Regions from separate parts of the Exiguobacterium sp. s161 genome, predicted to be linked through region 3. Evidence: riboswitches for the same ligand, from Rfam matches in the RefSeq annotation. Region 3 holds a riboswitch; each other region holds the start of a gene.

Region 1 (5,549 bases), on a different contig from region 3:
ATAGATATCTTGTTTGGCTCCGACGTCGACACCTTTTGTCGGTTCGTCCAAGACGAGTACAGAAACATCGGTCAGTAACCATTTTCCGATGGCGACTTTTTGTTGATTCCCACCGGATAGTTGACCTACTTCCTGTTTCACGTCTGCCACTTTAATGCCCAGCTCCTTGACCCATTGCGATGCCTGATTTGCTTCTTTGCGACGATCCATCAGCCCCCAGCGGTTGACGAAATCATGAGCTGCCGCTGCTGTTAGATTTTCTGCGACAGAATCGGCAACAAGAATTCCTTCTTTTCGTCGTTCTTCTGGAACGAGACCGATTCCCGCTTGAATCGCAGCTTGTGGATTGCGAAGGCGATGGGCTTTTCCACCTATCCGAACCTCGCCTTCCTGAAACGGGCGATCACCGAACAATGCTTTGCATAATTCCGTTTTACCAGCACCGACAAGACCCGCGATACCAACGACTTCACCTGCTTGAACCGTCAAGGAGATATCGTGGACGTCCGCATTCGTAGCACTCTCGACGGTCAATACGTTCGTTGCATTTACCCGTGACGTTTTCACAACAGACGTAAGCTGACGCCCGAGCATCTGCTCAACGACAGCTTCCTTCGTGATGTCTGTCAAAAGATGTCGTGAGATGAGTTGACCGTCGCGCATGACCGAGATGGAGTCGCAAATCTCATATAGTTCCTGTAAACGATGCGAGATGAAGATGATCCCAAGCCCTCGTTCGGCTAAACGACGCACGACTGAAAAGAGATGGCTTGTTTCCGCCTGACTGAGAGGTGCCGTTGGTTCATCTAAAATCAAAAAACGGCGTTCTTGGACGAGGGCGCGAGCAATCAGTACGAGTTGCTTTTCAGCAAGCCGCAACTCCTCGACACGTGTCTTGACGGAAATATCCGCCTGTAATGTCGCTAACGCTTCCTTGGCACGCTGTATGTAACGGCGTTGGGATACGAAGCCAGTCATCGTTCCGTCCGTCAACAGATCGAGACAGATATTCTCAGCGACCGTCAAATACGGGACAAGCGCCACATCGACCTCTTGTTGGACGAGGTCGATTCCAATCTGTTTCGCATCACGTGGTGACGTGATGGACAACTCCTTCCCGTCGAGACAGATCGTTCCTTCGTCCGCCGTTTCCGCTCCGGATAAGACTTTCATCAACGTCGACTTACCGGCACCATTCGCACCGACAAGCGCGTGGATTTCACCGGATTTCACTTCAAACGAGACTTGTTTTAAGGCTTGCACTCCTGGAAACGCCAGTGAAATCCCAGTCATCTTCAAGTGATGATTGGTAGACGTCATTGTTTTTTATGGACGTCACGCAACCGGTCCATCCACGGTTCATTGAATTTGTCCGATGTACTCCATCCTTTGATGATCGTATCGAGATTGTACATCGTCGTATCCTGCTTCAACGCCTTCTGCTCCACGAGTTTCGCGTCGAGATCAAAGCTATCTGGTGTCTTCTCGCCAGCGATTTTCTTAGCCAGTAATCGCATGTCCGTTTGTCCAATCAAGAATGGATCCACCGCACTCGTCGAGACCCAGTTACTGCCTTTTTCACGCATCAGGTTGATATCCTGATTCGAGACATCGATCGAGATTAGCGGGATTTCTTGACGTTTATTATCCTTGAGCGATTTGTAAGCCCCTTTTGCGACTTCGTCCCACGCTCCCCAAACCGCATCAATGCTTCCTTTCGGATATTTCGCGAGAATCGCATTCATCTTCGTTGCGATATCCCCTTGGACATCTTGGAAGTTTGTCGGTCCAACCGTCTCAAGCGTTTTGATCTTACCGTCTGCTTCGTACGTCTTATAGATTTCCTGACGACGATCGAGCGGGGCAAAACCTGGTCCGAACCAAAGTTTGATGACACGGACCGGCTTTTTGTCCGTCACCTTCGTCACTTCATCAAGCGATAGCTTCGCGAGTTGATGATCGTTTTGGAATGTTTCCGTCACACCTTTTAACGCCGTTCCTTTTTTCTTCGTGACCGTATCGAACGTCACGACCTTCAGCCCTTTGTCGACCACTGGTTTAATCATGTCATAGGCGTAGTCTTCCTTACCATGCGAGATGATGAGCCCATCATAATCTTGCTGAATCGCTTGCGCGACCAGCTCCTTGAACTTGACGTCGTTACCTTCCGAAATGAACGTGCTGACTTTAAAGCCAAGCGCTTCGCCTTCACTTCGTGCGCCATCAAGGAATTGTTTCGTATGGTCGTCCGATGCTAGGTTGCGGATGACGGCGATCTTGACGTCCGATTGAACCCCTTTTGGTACATCCTTGACGACCTTCGTCGTCGTGGCTTCTCCATTCGCACAAGCCGCTAGTAACAGTGCCGGTGCTAGGACGGCGTAAGCTAGTTTTTTCATGACATATCTCCTTATCCGAGGGGTTGAAGCCCTGTTAATTGTTCAATCGTTTCTTCATTCGGTTGCGTGATGACACCAAGTTCGGTAATGATGCCCGTGATCAATGTGTGTGGTGTGACATCAAACGCCGGGTTGAAGACAGCGACGCCTTCCGGTGCTGTCGCGACACCTTGGACAGTCGTCACTTCCTGCGGATCACGTTCTTCGATTTCGATCGCGTCTCCGGAAACGAGCGAGAAGTCGAACGTCGAGAGCGGTGCTGCGACGTAAAACGGAATACCAAAAGCTTGCGCGAGCAATGCCAATTGGAACGTCCCGATTTTATTCGCGGTATCTCCGTTTCGTGTAATGCGGTCGGCACCGACGATGATCGCATCGATCTGTTTTTCTTTCAGCGTATGGGCGACCATGTTGTCCGTAATTAACGTGACATCGATGCCGGCACGTTGCAGCTCCCATGTCGTCAATCGTGCTCCCTGCAGTAACGGTCGCGTCTCACTCGCAAAAACGGATAATTCGATGCCGCGTTCTTTTGCGATGTAGAACGGCGCAAGTGCCGTTCCATAAGCAGCGGTCGCAATCGATCCAGCATTACAAATCGTTAGGATCCGGTCGCCTGACTGGAACAATTCCAGTGCATGAATCCCGATTTGACGTGACGTCTGCGCATCCTGGTCGTATAAGGCGACCGTCCGTTTTTCCAACCGTTCGCGAATCTCTTCTACCGACGTCCCGTCTTGAATGATTGGATTCAATTGATCGAGGACATTTCGCAAGTTGACGGCCGTCGGTCGTGTCGCGAGTAACGTCGCCGATGTCTCAAGCAAGGCTTGCTTGTAGACCGGAAGCGCCGCTTCAAACCGGTATGCTTCTTGAACGAGCACGAATCCACCGAATAAGCTGATCGCAGGTGCGCCTCGAACGCGCAGTTGCTTAATCGCCTCAACCGCTTGCGCGAGATCAGCAATGACTTCATAGTGCTCTTCTTGCGGTAGACGTGTCTGATCGAGAATCGTCAAGATACGATCTTCGTAACGGATACTTTGAACGAATGTAGTCATCGGCTGAGTTCCTCCGTTACGTCAAAGTTTCGTAAATCATCGAATGTCCGGCATTCTGTACGGCGTTTGATTAACGCCGCTCCTAGACGAAGAGCGTGACGTTTCCGCTCTAAGCGTTCCGTCGTTGAATCGATTGATTCTAAATCAGCGACCGGTGCAAGACCAATCGTCCGCCGAATCAATTCGCAACCGGCAAAGCCAAGGGCATCCTGCAAGATCGTGCTCAATACATCGTCGACGAGCCCCGATGTCCGGAATGGTTCGACGGCTTCCCGTTCCCATAATGCACGGAACGTTGAAGCGAACGTCAGCCAGAACGTATCGATATCCTTGATTCGGGCGTCACGTCGTGTAGGGTAATCCGGATATGCTGCGAAGAATAGATGCGCAATGAACTGCCCGACATCGAATCCGAATGGACCATAAAAGGCGAATTCTGGATCGATGACTTTCGTTTCCGTCGCCGAGGCGAAGATGCTGCCTGTATGTAGATCGCCGTGCAGCAATGCATCTCCTTTCGTGATGAAGAGCGCTTCGAGTTTTGCGACTTCGCGTTTCAACTCATCGTCTGCCCATAGACGTGCCACCTCTTCTTCGAGTCCGGCTTCAATCTCGTTCGTTTCCGCGTCATGAAACGGATCCGTGAAGATTAATTTTTCCGTGATGTCGCACAAGTCTGGATTGTAGTACGTTCGGGCGACACGTTTCTTTTCAACCGGACCAAGTGCAAAGTCCGATGTATGGAATAACGTCCGAGCGAGATAAGAACCGATATGTTCCGCAAGCAACGGATACTGTTCACCTGCGAGTAAACCGCTTCGAACGATCGTCAGATGTGAAAGATCTTCCATGACCGTATACGCCTCTTCATGACTAGCATGAAAAACACGCGGCACGAACGGTACGGCATGCCGTGCGAATTCACGGAGTGCGGATTGCTCGATCCACGCTCGTTCGAGCGATAACGGCCAGCTCTCCCCGACGACCTTCGCATATGGTAATGCTTGTTTTAAAATCAAGCGATGTTCGCCTTCTCGAATCCGAAAGACGAGGTTGAGGTTCCCGTCGCCAATCTCTTCTGCTTCGACAGTTCCGTCGCCGATCAGTCCTAATGTCCGAACACGATCAATCGCGTCCTGTTCTGTGAATGCTTTATATGTCATCTCAGTTTCCCCCTATGTGATACACGAAAAAGCGCCTCTTTTCGTCATCGAAAAGAGGCGCAGAAAAGTCACTGCGTCCTCTTATCTCTCAGACGAAACGTCTGTTGGATGTAGCACCGTGCCTAGTGGTCGGTTGCTGCGGCGTCATCGGGCCAATTCCCTCTGCCAACTCGCGATAAGAGTCGTATGTAGTTGTCGTGTGTGATATTGATTTGAATCTTACGCAATCGACTTCCTCGCTGTCAAATCGAAATCAAGCAGAAACGGATATCATTTTTATGCCATCTATAGAAAGAGTATTTTCAAAAAAATAAATTTTCTAAAAATAGTTTGACAAGTAGCGATTCTCATGTAAAAATTGCAATTAGATTTCACAATTTCATCCAATTCTTATCAAGAGCAGACGGAGGGACAAGCCCTACGATGTCGCAGCAACCGACCTTTTGGCACGGTGCTAATTCTTGCAGCTACTAAGCTGACAGATAAGAGTCCACGTTCGAATCATTCATGGTCTCTTGTCGCTGACGAGAGACCATTTTTTTGTTGAAGGAGGAAAGACATGGCTTATATCACTGCTACTTATCAATTGACTGCCCGTGATCGACTCGAGCAACGCGCTGAACAACTCGCGCTTGGTCTGACAGTCGGTTCTTGGACGGAACTGAATCATCTCGAACAACAACAACTCGCCTCGTTCAAAGGGGAAGTCGTACATACCGAAGAGCGCGATGGCAAAGGATATATCACGATTCGTTACCCGGAACATAACGTATCGCGCGACTTTTCTGCGATTCTAACGACCGTCTTCGGGAAACTCTCACTCGACGGTGAAATCAAACTAACGGAATTGCTATTACCCGATACATTTACGTCGGACTTTCCAGGTGCGAAATTCGGGATCGAAGGGGTCCGCTCCTTGATTGGTG
Region 2 (5,549 bases), 250 kb from region 3:
GTCCGTGCTGCACCGCGCGCAAGGGGTGTGCGTGTCGTTTCGATCTCGTCATGTGCCGCATGCATCCGCGCTGGTGCCTGAATCCAGGATAAACCAACGAACAAAATGATGGCAAAGGCGATGTAGAGGACAAGATTGGCGATGAAGATGTACTGAATCGAAAAGGCAGCGATTTGACCACTGACTGCTGTCCCGAGCGCTACACCGACGTTTTGTGCGACATAGATCGCATTAAAGGCACGGCGCCCGCCTTCCGGCCAGATGACACCCGTCATCGCGTAGATCGTCGGAAAAACCATCCCACCGACGAATCCAATCAATCCAAGCATCGCGACGTATCCGAGGTACGTCTGATGAAACAGCAACAAGCCGACGGAAGATAGGACAAGTCCGATGACACTGATGACAAGCGTCTTCTTGCCACCGAGACGGTCAAACGCTTTTCCACCTAAGTAGTTTCCGACGATTGCTAAGGCCGAGTTGACGAACAATGCCATCCCTGCTTTTGTCATCGACTCTCCTAAATATTCATGAATATATAATGTATTAAACGGCCATAAAAAAGAGGATCCCGTCGTATTGATGGCCATCGCAAGGACGAGGATCCAGACCGCTTTTGGTAATTTTGGCATACCTGTGGTCCTCCTATTTCATTCTCAACCTTGCCACTTTACGCAATCCGTCCCCTAACTGTCAAGCTACTTCGCTTTTCGTCAACGAATCAAAAAATGATATAATGCAGAAAGAATCTTGCACATACTGAACCATTACTAGAAAAACAGACTATAGGAACAGGAGTCTATGCCATGTCACTTGCCCGTGTATTACCTTATACGAAACAATTACTCGAGTCCGTTATCGAACCCGGAGACTGCGTCGTCGATATGACTGCCGGAAATGGACATGATACACAGTTTTTAGCAGAACGTGTCGGTCCAGAAGGAAGGGTCCTTGCGTTCGACGTCCAGGCACAAGCCATTGAGGAATCGACGCGACGTCTTGACAAAGCCGGAATGTTAGCACGCGTCGACCTTTATCATGAAAGCCACATCCATGTCGGTGCCCGTCTTTCGGACGAACAACGTCCTGTCCGCGCTGGTGTCTTCAATCTCGGATACCTGCCTGGAAGCGACAAATCAATCACGACGACCGGAGAAGAGACGCTCGAAGCACTTGATGCCCTCCTCCCGGTCCTCGCTCCCGGCGGTCTTGTCGTCCTCGTCGTCTATCACGGTCACTTGGAAGGAAAACGAGAACGTGATGCTGTCCTCGATTACGTCACAGCCCTTGATCAGCAAGATTATGCCGTTCTCCAGTATCGCTTCTTGAACCAACAAAATCATCCCCCGTTCATCATCGCGATCGAGAAAAAAGTAGGCGGATGATGGGCACAAAAAAGTGATGCCCCTTTTTTAGAGGCATCACTTTTGTTATTTCATTCTTCCACAAGCTTAAAGAACAACATTAATTTTTCTGCGAACCGTGTGTTCAACCGTTCGAAACTAAAATGCGGAAAACCGTGTAGACGTTGTAAGTAAATCTGATCGCCACCCATTTTCCGGCATACTTCAAGTGTCAACTTGACGTCTGCGAACTGATCGTCCGGTGCATAAAAACAAGCCAAGTTCACACGCGGCAGTTTTTTTCGTTCCTCGTCATGTACGACGATCTCTTCTTCGATTTCCCGGTACTGTGCATAGGTCAGTTCACCGATGCGAACGGTATCTTCCGTACTTTGACCAAACGGCAACGTACCGAGTGGCGCATCGGGCCGGAAACGATCGAACGCACTTGCGAAGACTTGTTTGACGCCTCCGAGTTGTTTCGAAGGGTGCCAATCAAACAACGGTGAAATGAATGCAAGGCTTGCGACCGGTAATTCATATTCTTGCAACAGACGATTGACGACGAGTGCGCCCATGCTGCAGGCGACGATATGAATCGGTAGCTTGCGTTTCCCGGCTTCACGTAATGCTTCTTTTAACAGTTGACCATGTTCTTCAAACGAGATGCGACGTGGTGCGTCGACGAGCAATACTTCATACTCTCGTTCGAGTACCCGAATCAAAGCTTCACTCGGACGGGCACGCAGTTGTAACGGATAGACTAATACGATGATTCCTGTTGGTTGTTCAACCACAAACTCACCTCTTCACTTCATACTTCCTTTTTACGATACCTTATTTCAAACGTACACGAAACCGTCCCAAGACGGATTTCACGAGGCGACATGGCGAAGACGAATGACAGATTCTACTTGCCCAAAGACTTCTTCCGTCATCTCACTGAGTTCTTCAAAACCGAATGAGGTCAAAAACTGACGTGCTTTATAGTTACGTGCCTCCACGTAGACTTCGAGTGGGATGGCTCCTTGTCGTTCGAGTTCACGGATCAATCGTCGTCCGATTCCGTTTTGCTGATATTTCGGCAAGACGTACAGACGAATGATCTCCCACGTTCCCTCAACATCAACAGCATGAATGAAACCGACGATTTCCTCATCGATGATTCCGACATAAAAATACTCTCCCCGTGCTTCTTCCGCCGTCCGGATCGCACGAACGACTTCTTCTTGCGGATACGCCTCCTGCACGAAATGCGCTTTCGAACGTTCGGAATAGATTTCTGCATACGTATCCAACCAAGATGTGACAGCAATGTCATGAATACGTCCTGCATCAGCTGGAATAGCTTCGCGTATTTCCATAATCGGAACCCCCCTTTGTATTCATACGAATCGACTCATGTACTTTTACCCTCTTCTAGAAAAAACATTCGTTTCCTGCAAAGTTCCCCGTAAACAAAAAAGTCCGAAAACCCGCGTAGGGTTCTCGGACTTTTTGATTATGCGAAACGTTTTGCTTGTTCTTCAAGAACTGCTGCTTTATCTGTTTGCTCCCATGGAAGCTCAACATCTGTACGACCGAAGTGACCGTATGCAGCTGTTTGACGATAAATCGGACGACGGAGATCAAGCATGTTGATGATTCCAGCCGGACGAAGATCGAAGTTTTCAGCAACCAATTCGACGAGTTGCGCTTCAGGAAGTTTTCCTGTACCGAATGTGTCAACCGCGATTGATACCGGGTGCGCGACACCGATTGCGTACGCGAGTTGAACTTCTGCTTTGTCTGCAAGACCTGCAGCAACGAGGTTCTTCGCGACGTAACGTGCTGCGTATGCAGCTGAACGGTCGACTTTTGTTGGATCTTTACCTGAGAATGCTCCACCGCCGTGGCGTGCGTATCCACCATACGTATCAACGATGATCTTACGACCAGTCAATCCAGCATCTCCTTGTGGTCCGCCAATGACGAAACGGCCAGTTGGGTTGATGAAGAATTTCGTTGCTGCGTCGATGTATTCAGCCGGGATGACCGGTGTGATGACGTGTTCTTTCAAGTCAGCTTGGATTTGCTCAAGCGTGACTTCTTCTGCGTGTTGTGTCGAGATAACGATCGTATCGACACGAACCGGCTCGTTGTTCTCGTTGTATTCGACCGTGACTTGTGTTTTTCCGTCCGGACGAAGGTAGTCGAGTTGACCGTTTTTACGCACTTCTGCCAAACGGCGTGCGAGACGGTGTGAGAGCGAGATTGGAAGTGGCATGAGTTCTGGCGTTTCTTTCGTTGCGTAACCGAACATGAGACCTTGGTCTCCTGCACCGATTGCATCGATTTCTGCATCAGACATGCTACCTTCACGTGCTTCAAGCGCTTGGTCGACACCAAGAGCGATGTCTGCTGATTGCTCATCGATTGATGTCAATACAGCACATGTGTCCGCGTCGAAACCGTATTTCGCGCGTGTATAACCGATCTCACGAATCGTTTCACGGACGACTTTTGGAATGTCGACGTAAGTCGATGTCGTGATCTCACCTGCAACGAGAACGAGACCTGTTGTAACAGAAGTTTCTGCCGCAACACGCGCGTTTGGATCCGCTGCGAGGATTGCATCAAGAATTGAATCCGAAATTTGGTCACAGATTTTATCTGGATGACCTTCAGTGACTGACTCCGACGTGAATAGTCGGCGATTAAGGTTTGTCATGTATGACCCTCCCAAAAAAGAATTTGACGGTGTACTCATTTCCCCTAGTTGAGTGGGACGGTAAAATGAAAAAAACCTTTCCAAGTCCAAAAAATGGTCAGGGAAAGGTTGTGCGTTCTTCCTTTACCCTCTTATCGTTCGAAGTGTTTACTTCGCTTCAGGAGAGCACCTTTTCCCTCATTAATATGTGAATTAATGTAGGACGGTTGCCGGGTTTCTTCGGGCCTTGTTCCCTCCACCTGCTCAGAATAAGAGTATCCGTTACGAATTACATGATATAAAGTTGTAACTACTCTGTCAAGCAAGGTTTCAAATTCTAGTCGAAACTTTTTGAAAGAGATGTTAAACTGTTAATGCTGAAAGCGTTTCCAGATAAATAGAAATCAGCACTAGAAAATGATTGCTCTCCCTTTAGTATGTCATATATAATAAATGTGTCATACTAAATGCAGTGAGCCAAAACCAACGTAGGGGAAAGGTGGGGTCAGGATGCCGATGACGGTCCTGAATATCGAAGAACTACTCAAGAAAGAGCATGTGTTCAAACAACTATCTGTTGCTGAACTTGTCGAACATGCGATTCGAAACGAAGAAGGTGTCCTTGCTGAGAACGGCGCATTATCTGTAGAAACGGGGAAATTTACAGGTCGTTCACCAAAAGATAAGTTCATCGTCCGTGATTCTTCCTGCGAGTCTCACATTGATTGGGGTCATGTCAACCAACCAATGGATGGAGACAAATTTGAACAATTGTTGCAAAAGGTTCTTCGTTACATGAACGAAGCTGACCATCTCTATTACACAGAAGCTGCTGCTGGAGCAGATACGCACTTCACCCTTCCGGTCCGTGTGCTCACACAATATGCTTGGCATAACCTGTTTGCCAAACAACTCTTTTTACGCGAGTATCCTGAAGTGGCTGCCTTCGAACCGTTCACGGTCGTCTACGCGCCACATTTCAAAGCAGATCCTGCCGTTGACGGAACGAACTCCGAGACGTTCATCGCGATGTCGTTCGAACACCGAATCGTCTTGATCGGTGGAACGGAATACGCTGGAGAAATCAAAAAGTCGATCTTTTCCGTCATGAACTACCTCTTGCCACAAGAAAACGTCCTTTCGATGCACTGCTCGGCAAACGTCGGACACGAAGGCGACGTCGCCTTGTTTTTCGGTCTATCTGGTACTGGTAAGACCACCCTTTCAGCCGATGATAGCCGTCAATTGATCGGTGACGATGAGCATGGTTGGTCGCACGATGGTGTCTTCAACATCGAAGGGGGATGTTATGCGAAGACGGTCAATCTATCGCGTGAAAAAGAACCACAAATCTTTGACGCGATCCGTTTCGGAACCGTCCTTGAGAACGTCGTACTCGACGAAGCCCGTCATCCTGATTACGATGATACATCGTTGACGGAAAATACGCGTGCTGCTTATCCGATTACGGCAATCGATAACATCGCTGTTCCGTCACGCGCTGGTCATCCGAAGAC
Region 3 (5,549 bases):
TTGCTCGAGAAAAATGATTTCTTGCCGGATTATGACTTACTTGATACGACGGACGTTGAGCGTGCCCGGATGTTGTTCCTCAACTACCCGAGTAATCCGACGGGTGCGACCGCGACGGCAGAAGCCTTCGAACAGACAGTCGCTTTCGCCGATGCCCATGATATCTGTGTCGTTCATGACTTAGCATACGGCGGTATCAGTTTCGATGGTCCGACGCGAAGTTTCTTGCAGACGGAAGGTGCAAAAGACGTCGGGATCGAATTGTTCTCACTCTCGAAACGCTTCAACATGTCCGGCTTCCGGATTGCCTTTGCCATCGGAAATCCGTCCGTCATCTCAAGCATCGAAACGTACCAAGAACATCTCTACGTCAGTGCCTTCACACCGATTCAGCATGCGGCGACCGTCGCCCTCACGAGTGACCAGACGTGCGTCCGTGAGTTAAGTCGCTTGTATGAAACACGACGCGATGCGTTGTTCGCAAAACTCGATGCGATCGGTTGGAGTGGACCACGACCGGGCGGTTCCTTCTTCGTCTGGCTTCCTGTTCCGGAAGGTTATACGTCCCAAAGCTTCACCGATCATCTACTTGACGAAGCACATGTCGCTGTGACCCCTGGATCCTTCTTCGGCGAATACGGTGAAGGCTACGTCCGGATCAGCTTGATTGCTGACGTTGAACGTCTAGAAGAAGCCGTCGATCGAATCGGAACGCTCAACCTGTTCCGGACACCTGTTGCGGAATAATTCTGAAAAAACATTTGACAGATGGGAATCATTTCCGTTAAAGTAAGTCCCAACAGCATAACTACTTATCGAGAGCGACCGAGGGATTAGGCCCAACGACGTCCGGCAACCACCTGTAAGGAACGGTGCCACATCCTACAGAATGATTTTCATTCTGAGAGATAAGTTACGAAATCTTACACTTTCGTCGCTTTTTTCTGGTTGCTCCGCTACTAGGAAAAAGCGACTTTTTTTGTATGAGGAGATGAGCGGATGATTGAATTCAAACATATTACAAAACGGTTCGTTCGAGATCGGACCCCGATTTTTGCATTACGGGATGTCGATTTGACGATTCAAAAAGGAGAAATCTTCGGAATCATTGGCGAGTCTGGTGCCGGTAAAAGTACGTTGCTTCGCCTAATCAACGGGCTCGAGCATCCGACACAAGGAACCGTCAAGGTCGACGGTGTCTCGCTCGGCGGGATGTCAAAAGCAGATTTGCGTCAACTTCGCTTGCGGACAGGAATGATCTTTCAGCATTTCCAATTGATCCAGTCGCGCAACGTCGCGGATAACATCGCTTTTGCGCTCAAGGCCGCTGGCGTCAAACGAGCAGATTTCCCGGAGCGGATTCGCGAACTCGTCTCGCTCGTCGGACTTGAAGGATTTGAGACGAACTTCCCGAGTCAATTAAGCGGTGGGCAGAAACAGCGCGTCGGGATTGCCCGGGCACTCGCAAACAATCCGACCGTCTTGTTATGTGATGAAGCGACATCCGCTCTTGACCCCGTTACGACACTACAGATCCTTGAACTGCTGAAGGATTTGAATGAACGACTCGGGTTGACGATCGTCCTCATCACGCATGAGATTGATGTCGTCAAACAGATTTGCCATCGTGTCGCGGTCATGTCACAAGGTGAAGTCGTTGAAGTCGCCTCAACCTATGACTTGTTCAGTCAAGCTAAGCATCCGGTGACGCAACATTACGTCGATACGGCACTACAAATCGAATTGCCGGAACGCATCTTACAGGCAACCCCAGGCAAGATCATCCGCTTGCAGTTCACGGGCGAGAAGACCGGTGAGAGTACGTTATCAGAAGCGATCCGCCGTTACGATATCTCAGTCAGTATCTTGCACGGCAAGGTCGACTATATTCAAGACGTCGCCTTCGGTGTCCTCATTGTCAGCTTGACGGGATCATCCGATCAAATCGCTCCTGCCCTCGACTGGCTCGCGACGGAACTTCATGCACTCGAGGTGATTCAGGATGTGGCTTGATCGTATTCAAACGATGTTACCTGAACTCTTGAAGGCACTCGGCGAGACAGCATGGATGGTCGGAATTTCACTTGCTTTCGCATTGGTCGTCGGGATTCCGCTCGGAATTCTCTTGTTCGTCACCGACCGCGGATTATTTTTTCAAAACCTTGCCGTCCGCCGTGTTCTTGACTTCGTCGTCAACATCGTCCGGTCGCTACCGTTCATCATCTTGCTGGTTGCCCTCATTCCGTTGACGAAGTTCTTACTCGACAATACAATCGGTCCGACGGCAGCATCTGTCAGCCTTAGTGTCGCAGCGATTCCGTTTCTCGCACGCCTTGTCGAAACATCACTCCGCGAGATTCCGCCTGGTTTGATTGAAGCAGCAGAAGCATGTGGGGCGAAACCCTTGCGGATCATCGTCAGTGTCCTCTTACCGGAAGCACTCCCTGGCATCATTCAGGGCATCACATTAACGACGATCAGCTTGATCGGCTTCTCAGCGATGGCTGGTATCGTCGGCGGCGGTGGTGTTGGTGACCTCGCGATCCGTTTCGGTTACTATCGCTACGATAATCTCATCATGATCGTGACGATCGTCGTGCTCATCGTCATCGTTCAAAGTATTCAAGCACTTGGCAATCAACTGGCGCGAAAAACAGATAAACGCTAATCATACATGCAAAGGGAGAGTGCAATCATGAAAAAACGATATGCCTTTTTAGCAACAGCCTTACTCGGTGCAGGAGTCCTCGCAGGATGTGGAGACAGCAGCGCTGATGAAAAAGACAAGACGATCAAGATCGGGGCGACGAGCGGTCCGTATAGCGACATGGTCAAACAAGCGATCCAGCCACAACTCGAAAAGAAAGGCTACAAAGTCGAAATCGTCGAGTTCAGCGATTACATTCAACCGAACATCGCCCTCGGTAGCGGCAATATCGACGCCAACTTGTTCCAACACTCGATCTATCTCAAGACGTTTTCTAAAGAAAAGAATCTCGACTTAAAAGGACTGATCACGGTTCCGACAGCACCGATGGGACTATACAGCAAGACAGCGAAGACACTTGACGACGTCAAGACAGGTGCTGAAGTCGCGACGCCGAATGATCCGACGAACCAAGCACGGGCACTGAACTTGCTTGCGGAACAAGGCTGGATTGAACTCAAGCCGGATGCTGATCCTCTGACCGTTTCAGAAAAAGATATCGTCAAGAATCCGAAGAAACTCGTCATCAAACCACTCGAAGCGGCTCAACTGCCACGCGCTGTCGAAAGTGTCGATATCTCAGCCGTTCCAGGGAACTTCGCACTTGCTGCGAAATTCGACTTACTTGATGCGTTAGCACTTGAGACGATGGACGAACAATACCGGAACCTCGTCGCTGTCCAAACGAAAGATGCGGACAAACAAGTCGCAAAAGACTTAAAAGCAGCCGTCGAATCGGACGCCTTCAATGAAGTTATCGAAAAATCATTCAAAGGCTTCAGCAAGCCTGAATGGGCAAACTGATGTAAAAAACGACCGGAATTCAAGGAGAGATCATCTCTTTGAATTCCGGTCGTTTGGTGTTAGAACCGATACCACATCAGTTCTTCATCATGATAGGTATCATCGATTTTCAGCGCCCGTGGTTCAATCGCGTATGATTCAAAACCAAGCGACCGATACAACGCTTTAGCAGCTTCGTTCGTCCGGACGATCGAGAGATGGACTTGCTCAATTACAGGATGCTGCTTTAATGTACGTAATGCCTCTTCTACAAGGCGTCGTCCGACCTGTTGTTTTCGGGCGCGTGGCGTGACGTACATCGCAAATACATTCGCTCGATGTCGCATCTTGAACGGCTCGGAGCAGACGATAGTGACGACACCGACGAGTTCATTTTCATGAAACGCACCAAACGTCATCGACTGTTCGCTTTCAAGACGAGTTGCGTACCGTTCGACGGATCGATCTTTTTCTGATTCATAATCAGAGCCAAATGCCTCAGGATGGTTTCGTAAGGCTTCTAATCGCAACGCTTTATAGAGTACTGCATCTTCTGGATTCAATCGACGGATTTCCAACATCCCCACCTCCTGCCTTTAGTGTAAAACACATCGCTTCATGAAAAAGAGGACGACATCGTGAAATATCGTCCTCCATTTTTCTATTTTAAGGTGTTCGGAAATTAATCGTGAAGTATGGCGCGTTACTCCGGAAAGCCACACCGATGTCAGCTTGTTTGTATTCTTTTTTCAAAATATTTTCTCGGTGCCCTTTTGAATTCATTAAGCCCCAATGTGATGCAAAGACATTCGGATAGCCCATTGATAGATTTTCACCAGCATAGCTGAACCTGATTCCTTCACGCTTCATCCGGTCGAAAGGATCACGCCCTTGCGGATCCGTATGTGCGAAGAAATTATTCTTCGCCATATTTTCGCTATGACCGCGTGTCACTGGCTTCAGTGCCGTATACGGAGCCAACGGATTTAACTTGTAGTCAGCCCGTTCCCAGTTCATCAATCGTAGCATCAGCTTCTCATCCGTCGTTCGTAACGCATTCGAAGCCGTACCATAGAAACCCTTTTTCTTCGCTTCGACGTCTTTCGGAATCGACAGTGTCGCTTTCACCTTATTCCCATCATGTTGGTCGAAGAAATAGGTGACGTAATTCCCCTTCTTCTCATAGACGGCTGCATGATCCAGGTTCAACATGTAGTTCGTGTTGCCTTTACGGTAGGACTTCACTGCGGTCCATCCTTTTTTCTTCAGCGATGATTCCGTATCCTTGTTCAAGACTGCCCCTTGCGTTGTTATACCATTTTTAAATCGGTACTTTCCGTATTCCTTACCGTCCTTCGTCAACGATACGAATTCTTCGCTGGACGTCCGCCTGACTTCCCAGTCGTAACCTGGATATTCACTGCTATATCGATCAATCAGCTTGCCGCCACTTTTCGGATAATCGGCTTCTGCCTGTTCCATTGGAATGTTCTCGTAGCCGAAAAAAGCTACTGCTGCTACTCCGACGATCAACCATTTTTTCATATCTTCGTTTCGCCTCCTTTAATCATTACCTTTATTTTAAAAGAAAATGATTCTTTCGAACAGTCATTGGCTCTTAATTGTCTAAATCACATTTTCCGTTCACAAATTAGACACGTTTTATGAGAACGTTCTCATATTATTAAAATGCTTTCGTTAAGAGGATTCTTAAAAGTATTTAGTACATATACTAAACCATCTTTCCCTTTTCTTAAAATGTGTGAACATTCTTTTATTTCATCATTCGAGATTTTTGATTGCTCTCGGAATTCTTACTCGGTATCATTAGAATTCGTAAGCCAAACTTTCAATGCTTTTCCAAATAACATAATGAAATGAAGGAGTTGACCTATGGTTTTACTGTATTTCATTTATGAGTCCATCGCCTTTTTACCGATTCAGCAATATTTATTTTCTGGATGGATGATTCTCGTCGTGTTGACGGTTTCATTCAGTTTAGCGAATGCACACGAAGATGTACGATTGAATCAACGACTCGGTTTTGAGTTACTCGTTC
Region 4 (5,549 bases), on a different contig from region 3:
CGGTCGCACCCATTCCGACGATCGAACGACGTCCGATTTTGCAACCGTGTAAAATCGCGTTATGTCCGACCGTTACTTCATCTTCAATGACGACGGGTGCCCCTTCATAGAGATGAATCGTCGCGTTGTCCTGGATACTGCAGCGTTTGCCGATTGTAATCGGTCCTTCGTCACCGCGTAATACAGCGTTGAACCAGATGGTAGACTCGGAACCGATCGTGACGTCTCCGATCAGATAAGCGCCAGGAGCGATGAATACGTCGGATGCTACGTTCGGATGAATCGATTGATACGGAATCTTCATAACAGAATGACCTCGTTTCTATAATAAGATGAACTACTATTCATTCCATGTCAGTATAGCATGTGAGTGAAGTCGAGAACGGAGGAAAGACATGTTTCCGATTTGTGAGCTCTTTAAAATTCGATATCCTTTAATCCAAGGAGGAATGGGTAACATTAGTCATGCGGCGCTCACGGCAGCGGTGTCGAATGCCGGAGGACTCGGAACGCTCGGGTGCGGGACATTGTCGGTCGATGAAGTGTCGTCGCGGATTCACGAGACACGAATGCTGACGGATCAACCATTTGCCTTGAACATCGCGATTCGGGTGTCTCCTTATACGGAAGCACTGATTGATCTCGCGATTGCAGAAAAGATTCCGGTCGTCTCCTTGTCGGCAGGAAACCCGACACCGTACATAGAGCGACTTCAAGCTGCCGGTATCAAAACGATTGCTGTTGTCGCTTCAGTCAAACAGGCGTTAAAGGCAGAACAGGCAGGCGCTGATGTACTCGTAGCGGAGGGAGTTGAAGCAGCAGGCATCAATTCACCGCTCGAGTTGACGACGTTGACCTTGATTCCGCAACTCGTCGATCGGGTCAACATACCGGTCCTTGCAGCGGGTGGGATTGGCGACGGACGTGGGCTAGCAGCTGTTCTGTTGCTTGGTGCTGCCGGCGTCCAGCTCGGAACACGGTTGATCGCGACGGAAGAGGCGAAGGTTCATTCGGCATACAAGGCGCACTTAATGGATGCGACCGATACCGATACACGCATCATCGGACGTTCCGTCGGATTCGTCCGACGTGTCCTTGATGGTCCTTACGTCGAACGACTCACAGTAGAGACACCTGCTGCTTTTCTCGATCAGACGAATGAGTCGTATCATATTACAGGCGCTCTTGAGGGCGATGAGGAGAAAGGATATGTCAACGCTGGACTAGTTGCGGGATTGATTCATGATGTGCCGACTGTTGCGGAGTTGTTTACGCGCATGATGACGGAAGCAGAGGAACAGCTGAAACAAACGACGACTCGTTTTACGACATGAGCATATAGTGAGGGACCCGTGATGCCACTTGTGGACAGCGGGTTTTTTCATGTTTTTTTGAAAATGGGACATTTGTCCTTTTCAAGTAGGGCACGAGTAAGGTCTACTCTAGTGTAGAGATTAAAGGAGGAGATGACGTGCAAGGAGTCGTGTTTGCTTTGATGAGCGGTCTGTTCATCGCCCTGCAAGGCATATTCAATGCGCGCCTTGCGACAGGCGTCGGACCGTGGTTGTCCGTATTGATCGTCCACTTTGTGGGTCTGATGGGTTGTTTAGTCATTTACAGTTTCGTACGAGATCGGAAAATCGGTGGCTTCCGTCAGTTTCCATGGATTTATGCGAGCGGCGGTTTGATTGGCGTGCTAGTCGTCGTAACGGAACTGACAGCAATCCAAAAACTCGGGATGACATGGGCGATGTGTTTATTACTCGTCGCACAGATTTTATGTGCGTTTGTGATTGATTTAAAGGGATGGTTCGGTGTCTTAAAAAAACAAGGAAATCGTGGTCAATGGGTTGGTGTGGGTCTCATGCTTGCAGGAGTTGCGATTTTCTCACTTGCCTAAAGGGGGGAAATGAACATGGAAAGCGTCATTCAACAGTATGGACTGGATACGATTTTGACGGAAGAGACGCGCGCTTGGTTGCGTCAAGAAACCTTCCAAAAAGGGGAACTCCTCTGTACGACAGGGGCAGCGATCGACCGGATGTACTTCATCGTCGCAGGCAAAGTTAAGATATCTGCTGCCTCGTCAGAAGGGAAACAACGGATTCTACGATTCAAGACACCACTGACAGTGATCGGTGACGCTGAGTTCATCAACGAACGGGAAGTATTGAATACGGTCGAAGCGGTGACCGACGTCGAGGTGTTGAGCGTACCGTATGCGATTTTACGCGAGCACAATACGACGAACGTCTTTCTGCAATTCTTATTACGAACGATCACAGCGAAGTGGTATGCCGACTCGAAATCAGCGTCGCACCATGTATTGTATACAGTTGAAGAGCGATTTGCAGGATATTTGTTGTCGATCGCTTCTGAAGCCAGTGACAGTTTGTTTTCTCAGGAGATGCGGACGTCGAACCTGCATGACGTCGCCGACTGGCTTGGAACAAGTTATCGCCATCTCAATCGGATCATCACGAAATTATGTGAAGAAGAGATTCTCGTTCGACGACGCGGGAAAATCATCATTGTCGATCTGGAGCGGATTCGCGAGAAGGCGAACGGCAACAGCTATGAGTAAGGAGGAACGAACATGGTAATAGGCATCGTGTGTGCCGTATTGGCAGGGATGTTGATCAGTTTACAGACGGTATTGAATGCTCGGATGAGTGACGCGTTTGGCGCTTGGGCGACGACGACGCTAGTCTTCTTTGTCGGTTTCGTCGGAGCAAGTGTCACGTATGTTCTGTTTCGTGGTGGAACAATCGGACAGATTCAAAACGTATCGCCACTCTATTGGTTTGGTGGACTTGTAGGTGTTGGCGTCGTTTTTTGTGTCATGCGTGGAATTCAATTGCTTGGTCCGTCCGTCGCGATCTCTGTCGTTCTGATTTCGCAGTTAAGCTTTGCTCTCGCTGTCGATACGTTCGGTTGGTTCGGTTTACCACAAATTGATTTATCATTCGGTCAGCTCGTCGGTCTCGCTGTCATGGTATGTGGGATCTTCGTTTTGAAGCGGTATCAAGTCGTGGCGCCGGAAGAGAAGGCGGCGGATCAAGTAGAACGTGTTTCATGACTTATTTTTTTCATAACAATGAAACAGGTCAGCAAACAAATGTTTACTGACCTGTTTTTATATGCATTTTTTTGAATTAAACCGTCGTCGTATCTTTCCATTCCTGCTCGATGAAGGCATCGCGACCAGAGGCAGCACGATCTTTTTTATAGTGTTCTGGATTTTTCTTATGGAAGTCTTGATGGTACTCTTCCGCCGGATAAAATTCAGAAGCGGCATCGATCCGCGTTACGATCGGTTGTTTGAAACGATTGCTTGCAGCAAGAGCGTCACGAGAAGCGATTGCTGCTTCATGCTGCGCATCCGTATGATAGAAAATCGCTGGTGCGTACTGCGTGCCACGATCTTGGAATTGACCTTCTGCATCCGTCGGATCCGTTTGTGGCCAGTAGAGTTCGAGCAGACGCTCGTACGGGAATAGGCTCGGATCAAACGTGATTTGGACGACTTCGAGATGTCCCGTCGTTCCTGTTTTGACTTGCTCATACGTCGGATTGTCGACGTGACCGCCCATGTAACCTGATACGATTCCCTCGATTCCTGGTAATTCTTCAAATGGTGTCACCATGCACCAAAAACATCCACCTGCAAATGTTGCTTTTTCCATCCGTCTCTTCCTCTCCGTGGGAAATTCCCATTGTATGTCTGACAGCGAGAAAAACGAAAACGACTCCTTCGCTTGGTTGCAAAAGGAGTCGCCGCTTTTTATCAACCAAAGCTTTCGCTTTGCTGGTCGTAGCACCTTGCTATACGCAGGTTGCTGGGACGTCATCGATCCAGATCTCTCGGTCCACTCTTGATAAGGGTATATGAAGTTGATGTCATTCGTTATCATTGTTGTGATGATACCATTCACATAGAAATAAAGTCAATCCTTAGGTTTCAAGGCACGTAAAACCGTCGCTCCGAGTGTTTTCGCACCAACCAATAACGCTTGTTCGTTGATCTCGTACTGCGGATGATGCTGTGGATGATTGATGCGACCGTCCGTATATCCGGAGCCGGTAAAGAAGTAACTTCCCGGGACGTGTGTTAGATAATGTGCGAAGTCGTCCGCCGCCATCATCGGTGTGAGTGACCGGACAGATGCTTCCGGTAAGAAAGAAGCAGCTTCCTGAACGAGTTTTGTCTCGTCCGGATGATTCCAAAGCGCCGGGTAACCCGTCGTGAAGTCAATCGAATAAGTAGCACCGATGCCGGCACACGTCGTTTTGGCGACAAGGTCGACTTCTTGTCGGAGCTGATGCCGCAGGGTTTCATTGAACGTCCGGATCTCCCCGACGATGCGTGCTTCACCCGTGACGATGTTCGGCGCCGTTCCTGCGTGGAAGGATCCGATTGCAAGAACAGCGGGTTCGAACGGATCGACCCGTCGACTGACAAGGTGTTGTAAGTTGCAGACGAGTTGTGCCCCAGCGACGAGCGCATCTTTTGTTTTGTGCGGTGCCTGGGCATGCCCACCTTGACCATGAACGATGATTTCGAATTCGTCGATCGCACATAATGTATGTCCTTCCCGAAACCCAATCGTACCAACCGGTAAATCATTTTCGAGATGTGTCGCGAAAATCGCATCGACGCCTTCGAGAACGCCGGCTTCGATCATTTGGATGGCTCCGCCAGGAAAGACCTCTTCTCCATGCTGATGAATGATTCGAATCGTTCCTTGCAATTGATCCCGTAACGGATAGAGCGTAGCAGCAAGAGCCATCACCATCGCCGTATGCCCATCGTGTCCGCAAGCATGCATGACACCGGGATGGATTGACCGGAAAGCAAGTGTTGTCTCTTCTTGAAGTGGTAAAGCATCAAAATCTGCACGGACCGCAATCGTTGGGCCAGGGTATTTGCCTTCGATCGTCGCGACGACACCACGACCTCCGACGGCTGTTTCGTGAGGGATGCCCCGTTCCGCGTAAAAGTTTGCAATTCGTTCTGGTGTGCGGACTTCCTGAAAAGAGAGTTCCGGATGTCGATGGAAATCACGCCGTAACGCGATCATCGTCGGTTCGAATTGTTCGAGTGCTTCAAAAAGTTGAGTTTGCATCTTCAAGCTCCTTTGACGTGTGTTTTTTCGTGAAAATGGGTACAGATACAGGTAATCACGAAAGGGGATAATGAAACATGGGAGAAATCGTCGTCAACGCTGTACTTACAATCAAAGCAGGACTCGCGGATCAAGTCTTTCCGATTTTAGAAACGGTCTATCATGCCGCACAAAAAGAGGAAGGATGCTTACGCTATTCCTTGCACCAATCGATCGAAGACGAGCATCAATTCATGCTGTATGAAGTGTATCAGGACGAAGAGGCACTTGAAGCGCATATCGCATCCGATCACTATAAAGCATACCGTGAACAGATCGAGTTATACTTGATGGATCGACAAGTAACGAAATACGTCGAGATGACATTCTGACGTGTTGCGATAAGAAGAGACGAAGCCGTCGAATTCGACGGCTTCGTCTTTT

Evidence for each region. A riboswitch is a leader RNA that binds a small molecule or an ion and turns the genes downstream of it on or off. The one in region 3 is predicted to bind S-adenosylmethionine.
Region 1: linked by a shared signal. The riboswitch ahead of mtnK (S-methyl-5-thioribose kinase) and the one ahead of KNQ14_RS01300 (methionine ABC transporter ATP-binding protein) in region 3 are both predicted to bind S-adenosylmethionine.
Region 2: linked by a shared signal. The riboswitch ahead of metK (methionine adenosyltransferase) and the one ahead of KNQ14_RS01300 (methionine ABC transporter ATP-binding protein) in region 3 are both predicted to bind S-adenosylmethionine.
Region 4: linked by a shared signal. The riboswitch ahead of msrA (peptide-methionine (S)-S-oxide reductase MsrA) and the one ahead of KNQ14_RS01300 (methionine ABC transporter ATP-binding protein) in region 3 are both predicted to bind S-adenosylmethionine.

Annotation. Positions count from the first base shown of each region.
Region 1 covers NZ_JACSNH010000006.1:18,488-24,036, forward strand. The annotation lists gene KNQ14_RS13705 (sugar ABC transporter ATP-binding protein) at 1-1,320, opposite strand, end outside; gene KNQ14_RS13710 (sugar ABC transporter substrate-binding protein) at 1,317-2,399, opposite strand; gene mtnA (S-methyl-5-thioribose-1-phosphate isomerase) at 2,411-3,460, opposite strand; gene mtnK (S-methyl-5-thioribose kinase) at 3,457-4,623, opposite strand; SAM riboswitch class I at 4,702-4,805, opposite strand; SAM riboswitch class I at 5,011-5,112, shown strand; gene KNQ14_RS13725 (2,3-diketo-5-methylthiopentyl-1-phosphate enolase) at 5,183-5,549, shown strand, end outside.
Region 2 covers NZ_JACSNH010000001.1:533,815-539,363, reverse strand. The annotation lists gene KNQ14_RS02590 (MDR family MFS transporter) at 1-632, opposite strand, end outside; gene mnmM (tRNA 5-(aminomethyl)-2-thiouridylate-methyltransferase MnmM) at 786-1,385, shown strand; gene KNQ14_RS02580 (serine aminopeptidase domain-containing protein) at 1,436-2,140, opposite strand; gene KNQ14_RS02575 (GNAT family N-acetyltransferase) at 2,219-2,707, opposite strand; gene metK (methionine adenosyltransferase) at 2,845-4,053, opposite strand; SAM riboswitch class I at 4,182-4,308, opposite strand; gene pckA (phosphoenolpyruvate carboxykinase (ATP)) at 4,543-5,549, shown strand, end outside.
Region 3 covers NZ_JACSNH010000001.1:280,399-285,947, reverse strand. The annotation lists gene KNQ14_RS01305 (aminotransferase class I/II-fold pyridoxal phosphate-dependent enzyme) at 1-747, shown strand, start outside; SAM riboswitch class I at 810-915, shown strand; gene KNQ14_RS01300 (methionine ABC transporter ATP-binding protein) at 1,000-2,013, shown strand; gene KNQ14_RS01295 (methionine ABC transporter permease) at 2,003-2,668, shown strand; gene KNQ14_RS01290 (MetQ/NlpA family ABC transporter substrate-binding protein) at 2,696-3,511, shown strand; gene KNQ14_RS01285 (GNAT family N-acetyltransferase) at 3,571-4,071, opposite strand; gene KNQ14_RS01280 (CAP domain-containing protein) at 4,157-5,035, opposite strand; gene KNQ14_RS01275 (hypothetical protein) at 5,384-5,549, shown strand, end outside.
Region 4 covers NZ_JACSNH010000006.1:44,478-50,026, reverse strand. The annotation lists gene KNQ14_RS13875 (gamma carbonic anhydrase family protein) at 1-304, opposite strand, end outside; gene KNQ14_RS13870 (NAD(P)H-dependent flavin oxidoreductase) at 396-1,334, shown strand; gene KNQ14_RS13865 (DMT family transporter) at 1,472-1,900, shown strand; gene KNQ14_RS13860 (Crp/Fnr family transcriptional regulator) at 1,916-2,584, shown strand; gene KNQ14_RS13855 (DMT family transporter) at 2,597-3,079, shown strand; gene msrA (peptide-methionine (S)-S-oxide reductase MsrA) at 3,156-3,686, opposite strand; SAM riboswitch class I at 3,782-3,885, opposite strand; gene KNQ14_RS13845 (M20 metallopeptidase family protein) at 3,948-5,126, opposite strand; gene KNQ14_RS13840 (putative quinol monooxygenase) at 5,204-5,497, shown strand.